2 linked regions of the Paraburkholderia bryophila genome follow. The protein of the gene in region 1 interacts with the protein of each later gene in a pairwise test. Links are inferred from orthologs where the notes say so. Each region holds a gene or a part of one and is shown in the gene's direction. Other genes may lie near its edges.

The links. Proteins that work in one complex are often made in the same cells at the same time.
Region 2: the proteins of GGD40_RS07270 (region 1) and GGD40_RS10610 interact in binary tests that used the Escherichia coli proteins (3 or more experiments, as listed by UniProt). The link is inferred for Paraburkholderia bryophila from one-to-one orthologs.

The regions. Positions count from the first base shown.
Region 1 is NZ_JACCAS010000001.1:1,617,707-1,625,250, reverse strand. What follows is about bases 1,782-5,185. They hold GGD40_RS07270 (DUF4118 domain-containing protein), read left to right. Parts: upstream 1,782-2,126; coding sequence 2,127-4,985; downstream 4,986-5,185. Other genes in these bases: kdpE (two-component system response regulator KdpE), read left to right, coding at 4,978-5,185; kdpC (potassium-transporting ATPase subunit KdpC), read left to right, coding at 1,782-1,929. Outside these bases: potassium-transporting ATPase subunit KdpB, read left to right, coding at 1-1,319; more of kdpC, read left to right, coding at 1,351-1,781; more of kdpE, read left to right, coding at 5,186-5,676; quaternary ammonium compound efflux SMR transporter SugE, read left to right, coding at 5,843-6,163; GGD40_RS07255 (DUF4126 domain-containing protein), read left to right, coding at 6,442-7,053; GGD40_RS07250 (ABC transporter permease), read left to right, coding at 7,116-7,544. UniProt on the Escherichia coli protein: Member of the two-component regulatory system KdpD/KdpE involved in the regulation of the kdp operon. KdpD may function as a membrane-associated protein kinase that phosphorylates KdpE in response to environmental signals.
Region 2 is NZ_JACCAS010000001.1:2,402,469-2,409,542, forward strand. What follows is about bases 1-2,934. They hold GGD40_RS10610 (PTS sugar transporter subunit IIA), read left to right. Parts: upstream 1-1,176; coding sequence 1,177-1,692; downstream 1,693-2,934. Other genes in these bases: GGD40_RS10600 (RNA polymerase factor sigma-54), read left to right, coding at 1-375; hpf (ribosome hibernation-promoting factor, HPF/YfiA family), read left to right, coding at 546-902; hprK (HPr(Ser) kinase/phosphatase), read left to right, coding at 1,835-2,803; rapZ (RNase adapter RapZ), read left to right, coding at 2,920-2,934. Outside these bases: more of rapZ, read left to right, coding at 2,935-3,813; GGD40_RS10625 (LON peptidase substrate-binding domain-containing protein), read left to right, coding at 3,853-4,488; mutY (A/G-specific adenine glycosylase), read right to left, coding at 4,565-5,689; mutM (bifunctional DNA-formamidopyrimidine glycosylase/DNA-(apurinic or apyrimidinic site) lyase), read right to left, coding at 5,697-6,527; GGD40_RS10640 (tetratricopeptide repeat protein), read left to right, coding at 6,615-7,074. UniProt on the Escherichia coli protein: Seems to have a role in regulating nitrogen assimilation.

The DNA.
Region 1 (7,544 bases):
ACGTGGTGACGATCACCGCGCTGGTCGCGCTGCTGGTGTGTCTGATTCCGACCACCATCGGCGGGCTGCTGTCGGCGATCGGCGTGGCCGGTATGAGCCGGATGATGCAGGCCAACGTGATCGCCACCTCGGGCCGCGCGGTGGAAGCCGCCGGCGACGTCGACGTGCTGCTGCTCGACAAGACCGGCACGATCACGCTCGGCAACCGTCAGGCGTCGCAATTCGTGCCGGCGCCGGGCCTCACCGAAGAAGCGCTCGCGGACGCCGCGCAGTTGTCGTCGCTCGCCGATGAAACGCCGGAAGGCCGCAGCATCGTCGTGCTGGCCAAGCAACGCTTCAACATTCGCCAACGCGATATGACTTCGCTGCAGGCGGTGTTCCTCGCCTTCACCGCGCAAACGCGGATGAGCGGCGTCGATCTGCCGGGCCGTGAAATCCGCAAGGGTGCGTCCGACGCGGTGAAGAACTACGTCGAAGCGCACGGCGGCCGTTTCCCGAACGAAGTCAGCAACGCCGTGGCCGAAGTCGCGCGGCGCGGCAGCACGCCGCTGGTGGTTGCCGAAAAGGGCGAGCAGGGCGCACGCGTGCTCGGCGTGATCGAGTTGAAGGACGTGGTGAAGGGCGGCATCAAGGAACGTTTCGCCGAACTGCGCAAGATGGGCATCAAGACCATCATGGTGACCGGCGACAACCGTCTGACGGCCGCTGCAATTGCGGCTGAAGCGGGCGTCGACGATTTCCTCGCCGAAGCCACGCCGGAAGCGAAGCTCGCCACGATCCGCGCGCACCAGGCCGAAGGCCGTCTGGTCGCGATGACCGGCGACGGCACTAACGACGCCCCGGCGCTCGCGCAGGCCGATGTCGCGGTGGCGATGAACACCGGCACGCAGGCGGCGAAGGAAGCCGGCAACATGGTCGACCTCGATTCGAATCCGACCAAGCTGATCGAGATCGTCGAGATCGGCAAGCAGATGCTGATGACGCGCGGTTCGTTGACCACGTTCTCGATTGCCAACGACGTCGCCAAGTACTTCGCGATCATTCCGGCCGCGTTCGCCACGACCTATCCGGCGTTGAACGCGCTAAACGTGATGCATCTGGCCACGCCGGCCTCGGCGATCATGTCGGCAGTGATTTTCAACGCGCTGATCATCGTGCTGCTGATTCCGCTGGCGCTCAAGGGCGTGCGTTACCGGGCACTCGGCGCGGCGGTGTTGTTGCGCCGCAATCTGCTGGTCTACGGTCTGGGCGGGATCATCGTGCCGTTCATCGGCATCAAGCTGATCGATATGGTGCTGGCCGCGTTCGGCTGGGTTTGAGAACGCTGAAGCTCAAGAGAGATTAAACATCATGAAAAATCTGTTCCGTCCGTTAATCGTGATCTTCGCGGTGCTGACCGCCGTCACCGGACTCGCTTATCCCGCCGTGATGACCGCGGTCGGCCAGGCGGCTTTCCACGATCAGGCCAACGGCAGTCTGATCGAACAGAACGGCAAGGTGGTCGGCTCAAAGCTGATCGGCCAGCAGTTCGACGCGCCGCAGTACTTCTGGGGCCGTCTGTCGGCCACCAGCCCGATGCCGTATAACGCGACGGGTTCGAGCGGTTCGAATCTCGGGCCGACCAACCCGGCGCTGCTCGACGAAGTCAAAGGCCGTATCGACGCATTGAAGGCCGCGGGCACCGATATGTCGAAGCCGGTGCCAGTGGATCTGGTGACCTCGTCAGGCAGCGGTCTCGATCCGGAGATCAGCCCGGCGGCCGCTGCGTATCAGATCGAACGCGTCGCGAATGCGCGCAAGCTGGCGGTCAACGACGTGCAGGCGCTGGTGGACCGTTATACGAGCGGCCGTCAATTCGGCGTGCTCGGCGAGGCGCGTGTGAACGTGCTGCAATTGAATCTGGCGCTGGACGAGATGAAGCACGGTTGATAGCACGTGCGGTGCTTCGCGAAGGCGGCGTCCGCACGACGCCGCCTTTGCCTTTTTGACGGAGCGCGACGACGGTGATGAACCGCAGGCACTACACGGCAATGCACCGCCGCGCGCGGCACCCCTATTTGCGGGCCGGCCGCCGGCGTGCCACCATGCACACACCGCCGCTCGTCCAACTATGAAAACCATTGAGCATGAACCGCCCCGATCCTGATGAATTGCTCGACAAACTGCAACGCGACGAAGAGAAGCGTCAGCGTGGCCGGCTGAAGATTTTCTTCGGCGCGTCGGCGGGTGTGGGCAAGACCTACGCGATGTTGCAGGCCGCGCGGCGCCGTTACGACGAAGGCGCGGACGTGGTGGTCGGCATCGCCGAAACGCATGGCCGCAGCGAAACCGCGGCGCTGCTCGACGGGCTCGACGTGCTGCCGCTGCAGCAGATCGAGTATCGCGGCCGCAAGCTCGGCGAGTTCGATCTCGACGCCGCGCTCGCGCGCAAGCCGACGCTGATCCTCGTCGACGAACTCGCGCATTCGAACGTGCAGGGCGCGCGGCATCTGAAGCGCTGGCAGGACGTCTACGAACTGCTCGACGCGGGCATCGACGTCTACACCACGGTCAACGTGCAGCACCTCGAAAGTCTGAACGACGTGGTCGGCCAGATCACCGGGATTCGCGTGTGGGAGACGGTGCCGGACCGCGTGTTCGATCGCGCCGACGAAGTCACGCTGGTCGACTTGCCGGCCGAGGAACTGCTCGACCGCATGCGCGACGGCAAAGTGTATTTGCCGCAGCAGGCCGAGCGCGCGGTGCGCAATTTCTTTCGCAAGGGCAACCTGATCGCGCTGCGTGAGCTGGCGCTGCGCCGTACCGCCGATCGGGTGGATGCGCAGATGCGCGAGTATCGTGCCGATCGCTCGATCCAGCGCATCTGGCAGGCGCGCGAGCGCTTGCTGGTATGCGTCGGCCCAGGCCCGGAAGCGCCGATGCTGGTGCGCGCGGCAGCCCGCCTCGCCGCCAGCCTGAAGGCCGACTGGCTCGCCGTGTATGTGGAGACGCCCGCGCTGCAACGCCTGCCCGACGCGCGTCGTGAACGCACGCTCAATGCGCTGAAGCTGGCCGCCGAACTCGGCGCGGAAACCGCGACGCTCGCGGGCACCGATGCCGTGGCCGCGCTGGTCGGCTATGCGCAGGCCCGCAACGTGTCGAAACTGGTGGCGGGCGCATCGGCGCGCACCGGCCTGAAGCGCTGGCTGCGCCGTCCGCTCGGCGAGCGTCTTGCCGAACAGACCGGCGAACTCGATCTCACGCTGATTCGCGCGTCGTCCGACCGGGACGGCGGCGAGCATCGTCATTTACTGAACACGACAGCGAACGCATGGCGCGACGCGTTGAGCGCGGCGCGCGAACGCCGGTCGCCGCCCGGCGCGTACGGCATTGCGCTGGCGATCTGCACGGCCATCACGCTGCTGTCGAGTCAACTGATCGATCACATCGATCTGACCAACCTGGTTATGCTGTATCTGCTCGGCGTGATCTTCACCGCGGTGAAACTCGGGCGCGGCCCTGGTGTGGTGCTGTCGTTCCTGAGCGTGGCCGCGTTCGATTTCTTCTTCGTGCCGCCGCGCATGTCGCTGTCGGTGTCGGACACGCAGTATCTGCTGACCTTCTTCGGCATGCTGCTGACCTCGCTCGTGATCAGCCATCTGACGTCGAGTCTGCGTCGCGAGGCGAGCGTCGCGCGGCGTCGCGAGCAACGCACCGGCGCGATGTACGCGATGGCGCGCGAGCTGGCCGCGGCGCTGACCACCGAGCAGATCGTCGAGATCGGCAGCCGTCACGTTAGCGAGGTGTTCGGTGCGCGCGTGGCGATGCTGTTGCCGGATAGCGTCGATCAGGTGAAGCAGAAGATCGAGGATCCGGACGCGGCCGTCACGCTCGAAGGCGAGCTGCTCGATATCGACGTCGGTCAGTGGGTCTACGATCAGCAGAAGCCGGCCGGCCACGGCACCGACACGTTGCCGGCTGCCGCCGCTTTGTATCTGCCGCTGAAAGCGCCGATGCGCACGCGCGGCGTGCTCGCGGTCGTGATGCGCGACGAACACGAGCTCGACGTGCCCGAGCAGCAACGCATGCTCGACGCGTTCGCCGCGCAGATCGCGCTCGCGCTGGAGCGGGTGCATTACGTCGACATTGCGCGCGACGCGCTCGTCAACATGGAATCGGAGCGTCTGCGCAACTCGCTGCTGTCCGCGATCTCGCACGATCTGCGCACGCCGTTGACGACCATCGTCGGGTTTTCGTCGATGCTGGCGCAATCGCGCGAGGGGCATGCGCAAGCGCAACCCGGCGACGATCTCGTCGAAGCGATTCACGAGGAAGCGTTGCGCATGACCGGCATCGTCACGAATCTGCTCGACATGGCGCGTCTGCAGGCGGGCAGTCTGCAATTGAATCAGCAGTGGACGCTGCTCGAAGAAACCGTCGGCGCCGCGTTGCGCGCGTGCAAACGCGTGCTGGCGAAACATCCGGTGCAGGTCAAACTGCCGGGCGATTTGCCGCTGCTGCATCTCGACGCGGTGCTGATGGAGCGGCTCTTCTCGAACCTGTTCGAGAACGCGGCCAAATACACCGCGCCGGACACGCCGCTGACCATCGGCGCGCAGCGGCTCGACGCGGACGGCAAGTCGTTCGTGCGCGTTTGCGTCGACGATAACGGCCCCGGGCTACCCGCCGGCATGGAAGCGCGCGTGTTCGAGAAATTCACGCGCGGCGAGAAGGAGTCGGCCAAGCCGGGCATCGGTCTCGGCCTGGCGATCTGCCGCGCGATCGTCGAAGCGCACGGCGGTACAATCGGCGCGCTCAACCGGGTGGCCGCGGACGGCCGCGTCGAAGGCGCGCGCTTCTGGTTCACGCTGCCGGTGGAAACGCCGCCCGACGCGCCGGACGTGCTGGAAGACGAAGAGCTGGATTCTCCGACGCATGGCGAGCTCGCCGGTCACGCCGACGATTCATCACTTAACCCCCCGCTGGCCAAGCCTACCCATGAGTGACCCGAGCATCACCGTCGTCCTGATCGAAGACGAAAAACAGATTCGCCGCTTCGTGCGCACGGCACTGGAAGGCGAGGGCATCGTCGTGCACGACGCCGAAACCGGCAAGCAGGGCCTGGTCGAAGCGGCCACCCGCAAGCCCGATCTGGTGATCGTCGATCTCGGCCTGCCCGACACCGACGGCCTCGACGTGATTCGCGAATTGCGCGGCTGGAGCGAGCTGCCGGTGATCGTGCTGTCGGCGCGCACGCAGGAGAGCGAAAAGGTCGCCGCGCTCGATGCCGGCGCGGACGACTACCTCACCAAACCGTTCGGCGTGTCGGAACTGCTGGCGCGGATTCGCGCGCATATGCGGCGGCGCAATCACGGCGGTGCGAACGAATCGCCGCAGGTGCGCTTCGGCGCGGTGATGGTGGATCTGGCCTTGCGCCAGGTCACCCGCGACGGCACGGCGATCCATTTGACGCCGATCGAATACCGGCTGCTCGCGACGCTGGTGCGCCATGCCGGCCGCGTGCTGACGCACCGGCAACTGCTGCGCGATGTGTGGGGGCCGTCGCATGTCGAGAGTCATCACTATCTGCGCATCTACATGGCGCATCTGCGCGGCAAGCTGGAGCGCGACCCGGCGCAGCCGGAGCATATCGTCACGGAAACGGGGGTTGGTTACCGTCTGGTCGGAGCGGTTTGACGGCAGGTTGACGAGGCTCCGAACCATGCCCCGAACCGCGCGCGGAGCCGCTTCTGGCGGGCCGGGAGCGGCTTGCGGGCTATTTTGATATAATTACACATCGTAAGGACGACCTTACGCATCCGCTACAAACGGGGACGGCCCCATCTGACCATGGAGTTGTCTCATGTCCTGGTTTCTTCTGTTGATCGCCGGTTTGCTCGAAGTGGCCTGGGCCGCCGGTCTCAAAACGTCCGAAGGTTTCACCCGCCTGGGGCCGTCCGTGTTCACGATCGTGACCGCGCTCGGCAGCTTCGTGCTGCTCGCCATGGCGATGCGCCAGCTCCCGCTCGGCACCGCCTACGCGGTGTGGACGGGGATCGGCGCGGTCGGCGCGTTCATCTTCGGCATCGTGATGATGGGCGAAGCGTTGACGGTGGCGCGAGTGGCCAGCGCGGCATTGATCGTGATCGGGCTGATCGGGTTGAAACTGTCGTCGGGGCATTGAGGCGCCGCCCAGGTGTCCCGAAAACCTTACGATTCGCCTCAAAAAGCGCGGAAAATGCGTCAATCCACCCGCCACACGGCCCGCTAGAATTCGCCAATTGTTCACGTCTCTGCGTTCTGCGAATTAACGTGGCTATAATGAGATCGAATCCAACCTGACATTGCCCGCGGCCTATTTGGCGCGGCCGGCTTGGCGCGGGTCTGACGACTTCGGTGCGGTGGCTCCGCCTGCTTTTACCGTCGAAGCGCCCGGCACGCACAGCGCGCCCGGAGGCGGCCATGCTTGAATCACTTTCGCTCGCTGCGGGCCTCTCATGGGGCAGCGGTCTGCGCCTCTATCTGACGGTCCTGCTGGCCGGCGTGTTCGCCCGGCTCGGCCTGATCCATCTCCCCGATACGCTGTCCGCGCTGTCGTCGCCATGGGTAATCGGCGTGGCCGGCGTGCTGACCGTCACCGAATTTCTCGCCGACAAGATCCCCGCGTTCGATTCATTGTGGGACGCGATCCACACTTTCATCCGCATTCCTGCCGGCGCCGTGCTGGCCGCCGGCGCGCTCGGCCATGCCGATCCGGCGCTGCTGACGGTCGCCGCGCTTGCGGGCGGCACGCTGGCAGGCACCGCGCATCTGGCGAAAGCCGGCACGCGCGCGCTGATCAATCTGTCGCCGGAACCGGTGTCGAACGTGGTCACGTCGACCGCCGAAGACGGTCTCGTGTTCGGCGGCATGCTGCTCGCGCTGTTCGTGCCGGTGGCGTTTCTGGTGCTGATGGTCGGCTTCCTGATGCTGGCCGGCTGGGCCTTGCCGCGGCTGTGGCGCGGCGTGCAGGGCGGCTTTCGCGGGATGGCGACGCATATGGTGTCGCGCTTTGCCAGGAGCAGGCACGATTGAGTGAAACGGTACGGGGTTCGACGGCGCGCGCAGCCGCGGTAAAAGCGCGTGGGCTGAGCGGCATGGAGGTGTTGCGTCAGGCGCTCCGCATGACCGCGCGCGACTGGCGGGCGGGCGAGTTGACCATGCTGCTGCTGGCGCTGGTGCTGGCCGTCGCGGCGCTGTCGAGCGTCGGCATTCTGGCCGACCGGCTGCACCAGGGGCTCGAGCGCGACGCGCGGCGCATGATCGCCGCCGATTTCATCGTGCGGGCCGATCATCCGGTCGATCCGCAATTCAGTCAGCAAGCCAAAGCGCTTGGACTGAACACCGCCACCACGGCGATTTTTCCCAGTATGGTCAATTCGACCGGCGCCCAGCCGGTCTCGCGGCTCGCCGCCGTCAAGGCGGTGTCGGTCGGTTATCCGCTGCGCGGCGAGTTGCGCATCGCCCCGGCGCCCGGCGCGCCTGACCATCCCACGCGTTCGATTCCGGCGCCCGGCACCGTGTGG
Region 2 (7,074 bases), 780 kb from region 1 along the record:
AGCTTTTTTGTCCACGGCGAAATTGCTATGCGCCCCTTGGTCTTGCGGGAAATTGCTGATACGCTAGGCCTACACGAGTCAACTGTCTCGCGTGTGACAACCGGTAAATACATGCTGACCCCATTCGGGACGCTTGAATTTAAGTACTTCTTCGGATCACACGTTTCGACTGACACGGGCGGCGCGGCGTCTTCAACGGCGATCCGTGCGCTCATCAAGCAACTGATAGGAGCGGAAAACCCGAAATCTCCTCTTTCAGACAGCCGCATAGCCGAACTGCTGGCGGAACAGGGCTTCGTGGTCGCGCGCCGCACCGTGGCGAAGTATCGCGAAGCACTCAAGATTCCGGCAGTCAACCTGCGCAAGTCTCTGTAGCCCGTCGCCTTCCGTGGCGGGCATTTACCGGCCGCTCCGCAGTTGGCGGACAGGCCGGCCGATGCGACCTGCCAGAAGTCAGTCACCGGGGGGCGACTCAGGCAAGCCGACAGATCGACCGGACCTACGTCATCGTGCGGAACAAGCGGCCATTAGCTTGGAGAAGCACTATGAATCTGCAGATCAGTGGACACCACCTCGAAGTAACGCCTGCGTTGCGCGAATACGTGATCACCAAACTGGATAGGGTGCTAAGACATTTCGATCAGGTAATCGACGGCAGTGTGGTCCTCTCGGTCGACAACCATAAGGAAAAGGAAAAGCGTCAAAAGGTTGAAATCAACCTGCATCTGAAGGGCAAGGACATCTTTGTCGAGAGCTGTGACAGCGACCTCTACGCTGCGATCGATCTGATGATCGACAAGCTTGACCGGCAAGTGCTCCGCCACAAGGATCGTCTGCAAGGCCATGCGCACGAGGCGATCAAGTATCAGCCGGCGCCGCAGATAGACGTGCCGCCGCAATAGGGCAAATTAGAAGCGCCGCTTCATATTCCCTACCCTAGCCAAACCGCCCGAAATCGGGCGGTTTTTCGTTGTGCGAGCGCTTTTTCCGCGAGAATCGTGTGGCGTCGAACGATCCTTCAAAAACCCGTCGCGCATCGATGGCGCGCCGCACCATCTGTTGCTACCCTGTTCTATAATGTTCCGGTTACCATCGGGGTCAAGCCAGCGCTAACGGAAGTCGGCAGGAGTCTTGTGCTTTCGGACTCCAACGCACGTTGCCGTGAGCATCAAACGAATGGAACGTCACTCAAACGCCTCATCGAGGAGAATCCAGGCCACGTTTTCGCCTGTCAACATGAATCGTTTAGCCAAATTTCTTCCCCTCGAGAACGTCGTCGTCGGACTATCGGTCACCAGCAAGAAACGTGTATTCGAGCAAGCGGGCCTGATCTTCGAGAACCAGAACGGCATCGCCCGTAGCACGGTCACTGACAATCTGTTTGCGCGTGAGCGCCTCGGATCGACGGGGCTCGGCGAAGGCGTCGCGATTCCGCATGGCCGGATCAAAGGCTTGAAGCAGCCGCTCGCCGCGTTCGTCCGTCTTGCCGAACCCATCCCCTTCGAATCGCCCGACGGTCAGCCGGTTTCGCTGCTGATCTTCCTGCTCGTGCCCGAACAGGCCACCCAGCAGCACCTCGAAATTCTTTCGGAAATCGCCCAGTTGCTGTCCGATCGCGAAGCCCGCGAGCGCCTGCACACGGAAGAAGACCGCGAATCATTGCATCGCCTGCTCACTCAGTGGCAACCTTGATGTAGCGGCGGTTATCCGCACGCCGCTGATCCGCATGCGCGGTGGCCATCCGCGCGCGGGTAAGGTCTCGCAACGAAAGCGGACCGCGTTTACGCGGCCGCCAGGTTGCCGGGCTAGCGGCTCACACTGGAGTCACTGACTCATGGATACGTCCAGCATCAACGCCCAGAGCATTTTCGACGACAACGCCGCCATGCTGAAACTGAGCTGGCTGACGGGGCATGAAGGCTGGGAGCGCGGCTTTTCTTCGGAATCGGTCGCCAATGCCACGTCGAGCGCCGACCTTGTCGGCCACTTGAACCTGATCCACCCGAACCGGATCCAGGTGCTCGGCGACGCCGAAATCGACTACTACAAGCGCCAAACCGACGAAGACCGCTCGCGCCACATGGGCGAGCTGATCGCGTTGGAGCCACCGTTTCTGGTGGTGGCGGGCGGCGTCGCCGCGCCGCCGGAACTGGTGCTGCGCTGCACGCGCTCGTCCACACCGCTGTTCACCACGCCAATGTCCGCCGCCGCGGTGATCGACAGCCTGCGTTTGTACATGTCGCGCATTCTCGCGCCGCGCGCCACGCTGCACGGCGTGTTCCTCGACATTCTCGGCATGGGCGTGCTGCTCACCGGCGACTCGGGCCTCGGCAAGAGCGAACTCGGGCTGGAGTTGATCAGCCGCGGCCACGGCCTCGTGGCGGACGACGCCGTGGATTTCGTGCGCCTCGGCCCGGACTTCGTCGAAGGGCGTTGCCCGCCGCTGCTGCAAAACCTGCTCGAAGTACGCGGCCTCGGCCTGCTCGACATCAAGACGATCTTCGGTGAAACCGCTGTGCGGCGGAAAATGAAGCTGAAGCTGATCGTGCAACTGGTACGCCGTCCCGACGGTGAATTCCAGCGCCTGCCGCTGGAAAGCCAAACCGTCGACGTGCTCGGCCTGCCGATCAGCAAGGTGACGATTCAGGTGGCCGCCGGCCGAAATCTCGCTGTGTTGGTCGAGGCGGCGGTGCGCAACACGATCCTGCAACTGCGCGGCATCGACACGCTGCGCGACTTCATGGACCGGCAGCGCCTCGCGATGCAAGACCCCGACAGCCAGTTTCCCGGCAAACTGATCTGAGTCCGCGACGCCAGGCACACCGCGCGACACCATGACGCACTCGCAGCCTACGGCAGGCCGCGGGTACGAGCATGGGGACCAGATGCTATGATGAAATGTACGGTTTTGACGACTCCATGCGCATAATCCTGATCACCGGTATATCCGGCTCCGGCAAGTCAGTTGCCTTGAACGCGCTTGAAGACGCGGGCTATTATTGCGTCGACAATTTGCCGCCGCGTTTCCTGCCGCAGCTGGCGTCGTACCTCGCCGAAGACGGGCACGACCGCCTCGCGGTCGCAATCGACGCACGTTCGAGCGCCTCGCTCGACGACATGCCCGCCATGATCCGCGATCTGTCGCGCGCTCATGACGTGCGCGTCCTCTTCCTGAACGCCAGCACGCAGTCGCTGATCCAGCGCTTCTCCGAAACACGCCGCCGCCATCCGCTATCCGGTTCTACCGCGCATGATGCGGACGTCGGCCTGCTCACCTCGCTCGCGGAAGCGATCGAACGTGAACGCGAATTCGTCGCGGGTCTCGCGGAATTCGGCCATCAGATCGACACCAGCAATCTGCGCGCGAACGTGTTGCGCGCGTGGGTCAAGCGTTTCATCGAGCAGGAAGATGCAGGGCTCGTGCTGATGTTCGAGTCATTCGGCTTCAAGCGCGGCGTGCCGCTCGACGCCGATTTCGTCTTCGACGTACGCACGCTGCCGAACCCGTATTACGATCACGAATTGCGGCCGCTCACGGGCCTCGACAAACCGGTGATGGATTTTCTCGATGCGTTGCCGGTTGTGCATGAAATGATCGACGACATCGAGAAGTTTCTCGCCAAATGGCTTCCGCATTTCCGCGACGACAATCGTAGTTATCTGACCGTCGCGATTGGTTGCACGGGTGGCCAGCACCGTTCGGTGTTCATCGCGGAGACGCTTGCCGCGCGTCTCGCAGCCTCGGCGAATGTCATTGTGCGGCACCGCGATGCGCCGGTCGACGCCAGCGCATCATCGAAGTTAGTGGCTTAACCGGCCGCATCGCGCGGCCTCAACTCGAAGCGTTGCGCCATGTCTTCTACTTCTACTGTGCTTGCCGATGTGCCGCTGTTTCCGCTGCATACGGTGCTGTTTCCCGACGGCCTGCTGCCGTTGAAGATCTTCGAAGCGCGCTATCTCGACATGGCGCGCGACTGTCTACGCGAGAAAACGCCGTTCGGCGTGTGTCTGCTGAAAAGCGGCGCCGAAGTCGCGCGTGAGCAGGAGCCTTCGGTGCCCGAAGCAATCGGCTGTCTGGCCGAAATCGAGGAGTGCGATGTCGAAGCCTTCGGCATGCTGCTGATTCGCGCACGCGGCACGCGGCGCTTCCGGCTGCTGTCTCATCGGGTGGAACACAATGGTTTGCTGGTCGGCATGGCCGAGCCGCTCGGCGAAGACATGCCGCTCGAGGGCAATGAACTGCTGGCCAAATTCGGCGCGTGCGCGGAAGTGCTCGAGCGGATCATTGCCACGATCCGCGAGCGGGACGCCGATAGCCTGCCGTTCGCGGAGCCGTTCAGGCTCGAAGATCCGTCGTGGGTGTCGAACCGGCTCGCCGAGGTGCTGCCGATCGCATTGCGTGCGCGTCAGAAACTGATGGAATTGCAGGACGCTGGCGCACGGATCGATGTGGTTCATCACTACATGCAGCAGCATCAACTGCTTTGAATACGCCGCGAAGCAAGCGTTAAAGGGACCCGTTCCCGGCAGACACACGCTCAAGCTACAGAATGCGGCCGATTGATCAGATTAACGAACCCTGCAAGCCGTCCAGCAGCTTGCGCACCGGCGCCGGCACACCGAACGAATCGAGATCGCTCAACGTGACCCACGCGGTGTCTGCGTCGCCTAGCACGGTCAGTGCGCCTACCTTGCTATCCAACTCGGCGAGGCGCGGCTCGATATCCAGCTTGAAGTGCGTGAACACATGCGTGAGCGGCGCCAGCGGCGAGACCGCACCGTCACCGCCGAACGCGCGCGCACGTTCGGCGAGCGCGGCTTCGTCGGCGGCTTCGGGCAGGCTCCACAAGCCGCCCCAGATGCCCGACGGCGGCCGTTTCTCCAGCATTACCGCGTTGCCGTCGCGCAGCACCAGCATCCACGTACGACGCGTCGGCACGGTTTTCTTCGGACGCGCCGTGGGCAGTTCGCGCTGACGTCCCGTCACGTTGGCCACGCAGTCGACCGCATACGGGCAGCGCAAACAATCCGGCTTGCCGCGCACGCACAGCGTGGCGCCGAGGTCCATCAGACCTTGCGTGTAGGCGCTGACTTCGTCGTCCGATGCGTTGAGCGGCAGCAGCGATTCCGCCAGCGTCCACATTGCGTTTTCGACTTTCTTTTCGCCGGTAAAACCTTCGACGCCGAACACCCGCGCCAGCACGCGCTTCACATTGCCGTCGAGAATCGTCGCGCGCGCGCCGAACGCGAACGACGCGATCGCCGCCGCCGTCGAACGGCCGATGCCCGGCAACTCCGCGAGTTCTTCGACCGAGGCCGGAAACGCGCCGCCATGCCGCTCGACGACGGTCTGCGCGCAGCGATGCAGATTGCGCGCACGCGTGTAGTAGCCGAGACCGGCCCACAGCGCCATGACGTCGTCAACCGGCGCGGCGGCGAGCGCGGCGACATCCGGACAACGCGCGAGAAACTTCGCGTAGTACGGAATCACCGTCGACACCTGGGTCTGCTGCAACATGATTTCCGACAGCCAGATGCGATACGGATCGCGCGTGTTTTGCCACGGCAGATCGTGACGCCCATGCTGACGCTGCCACGCGATCAGCCGCGCGGAAAAATCGGACATGACCGGGAAAGCGGCCTGAGGCGCAGCGGACGAAGTTGAACGCGGTGTTAAGCGAGAAGGCATTGAGGAATTAACGCTGACAGGTGGGACAGAAATACGTGGAGCGCTGCCCCTGCACGATCTGTTTGATCGCCGTTCCACACACGCGGCACGGCAGCCCCGCGCGATCATAGACGAAATAGTCGAGCTGGAAGTACCCGCTTTCGCCATTACTGCCGACGAAATCGCGCAGCGTACTGCCGCCCTTCTCGATTGCGGCGGCGAGCGTCACCCGCACGGCGTCGGCGAGCAGGTCGTAGCGCACCAGCGAGACGCGGCCCGCCGCGGTAGTCGGCCGGATGCCGGCGCGAAACAGACTTTCCGACGCGTAGATATTGCCCACGCCGACCACGATTTCACCGGCCAGCAGTGCCTGCTTCACCGACACCTTGCGCCCGCGCGTGAGACGATGCATCAGCGCACCGGAGAACGCCGGCGAAAACGGCTCCACGCCAAGCCCGGCGAGCAGCGGATGCTCGAGCACGTCGCCGGCTTCACGCGAATGCCACAGCACCGCCCCAAAGCGCCGGGGATCGCGATAGCGCAGAATGAATTCGTCGAAAATCCAGTCGACGTGATCGTGTTTCGCCGCGGCCGGCGGATGCGGCACGTGACGCAGCACCCGCAGCGTGCCAGTCATGCCAAGATGCACAATGAACCAGCCCGCGTCGATTTCGAACAGCAGATACTTGCCGCGCCGCTCGACCTTACGGACCACATGGCCGCGCAAGGTTTTCGCAAGCTCGGCCGGAATCGGCCAGCGCAGCGCGGGCGTGCGGATGTCGACGCGTTCAACCTTGCGGCCGGACACATACGGTTCGATTCCCCGTCGGGTAACCTCAACTTCTGGCAACTCTGGCATGTCTAACTGGTCTGCAACTTGCGTGAGTGGTTGTGCGCGTATTGTAGCGAGCGCGTTACAATCGACCGAAACATTGAACGGATTTCCATGAACTTGTCCTTCGTGAAGCTGTTTTCGAAGCGCCCGGCTAGCGCATTCCGCGTGCCGCACGCCGTGTCCGCCCGCCGGATGCTAGGTGCCGCCGCGCTCGCGGTCTGGGCGCTGGCCGCCGTGCCCGCGCACGCGCAGGACCCTTCCCCGGACTCGGATGACACTTCAGTCACCCTGCCCGACCCGCTTGGGCCCGCGTCGGCGGAAGACCAGAAATCTCTGCCGAATGTGCCGCTGACAAGTCAGATCGTATTCCAGGTGCTCGCCGCCGAAGTCGCGTTGCAACGCGACCAGCCGGCGCCCGCCTACCAGACCTATCTCGCGCTCGCGCGCGACACGCACGATCCGCGCATGGCGCAACGCGCCACCGAAATCGCGTTGGGCGCGCAAAGCCCGTCGGACGCACTGGCCGCCGCGCAGTTGTGGCAGCAGTATGCGCCGAGTTCGGAGCGCGCCG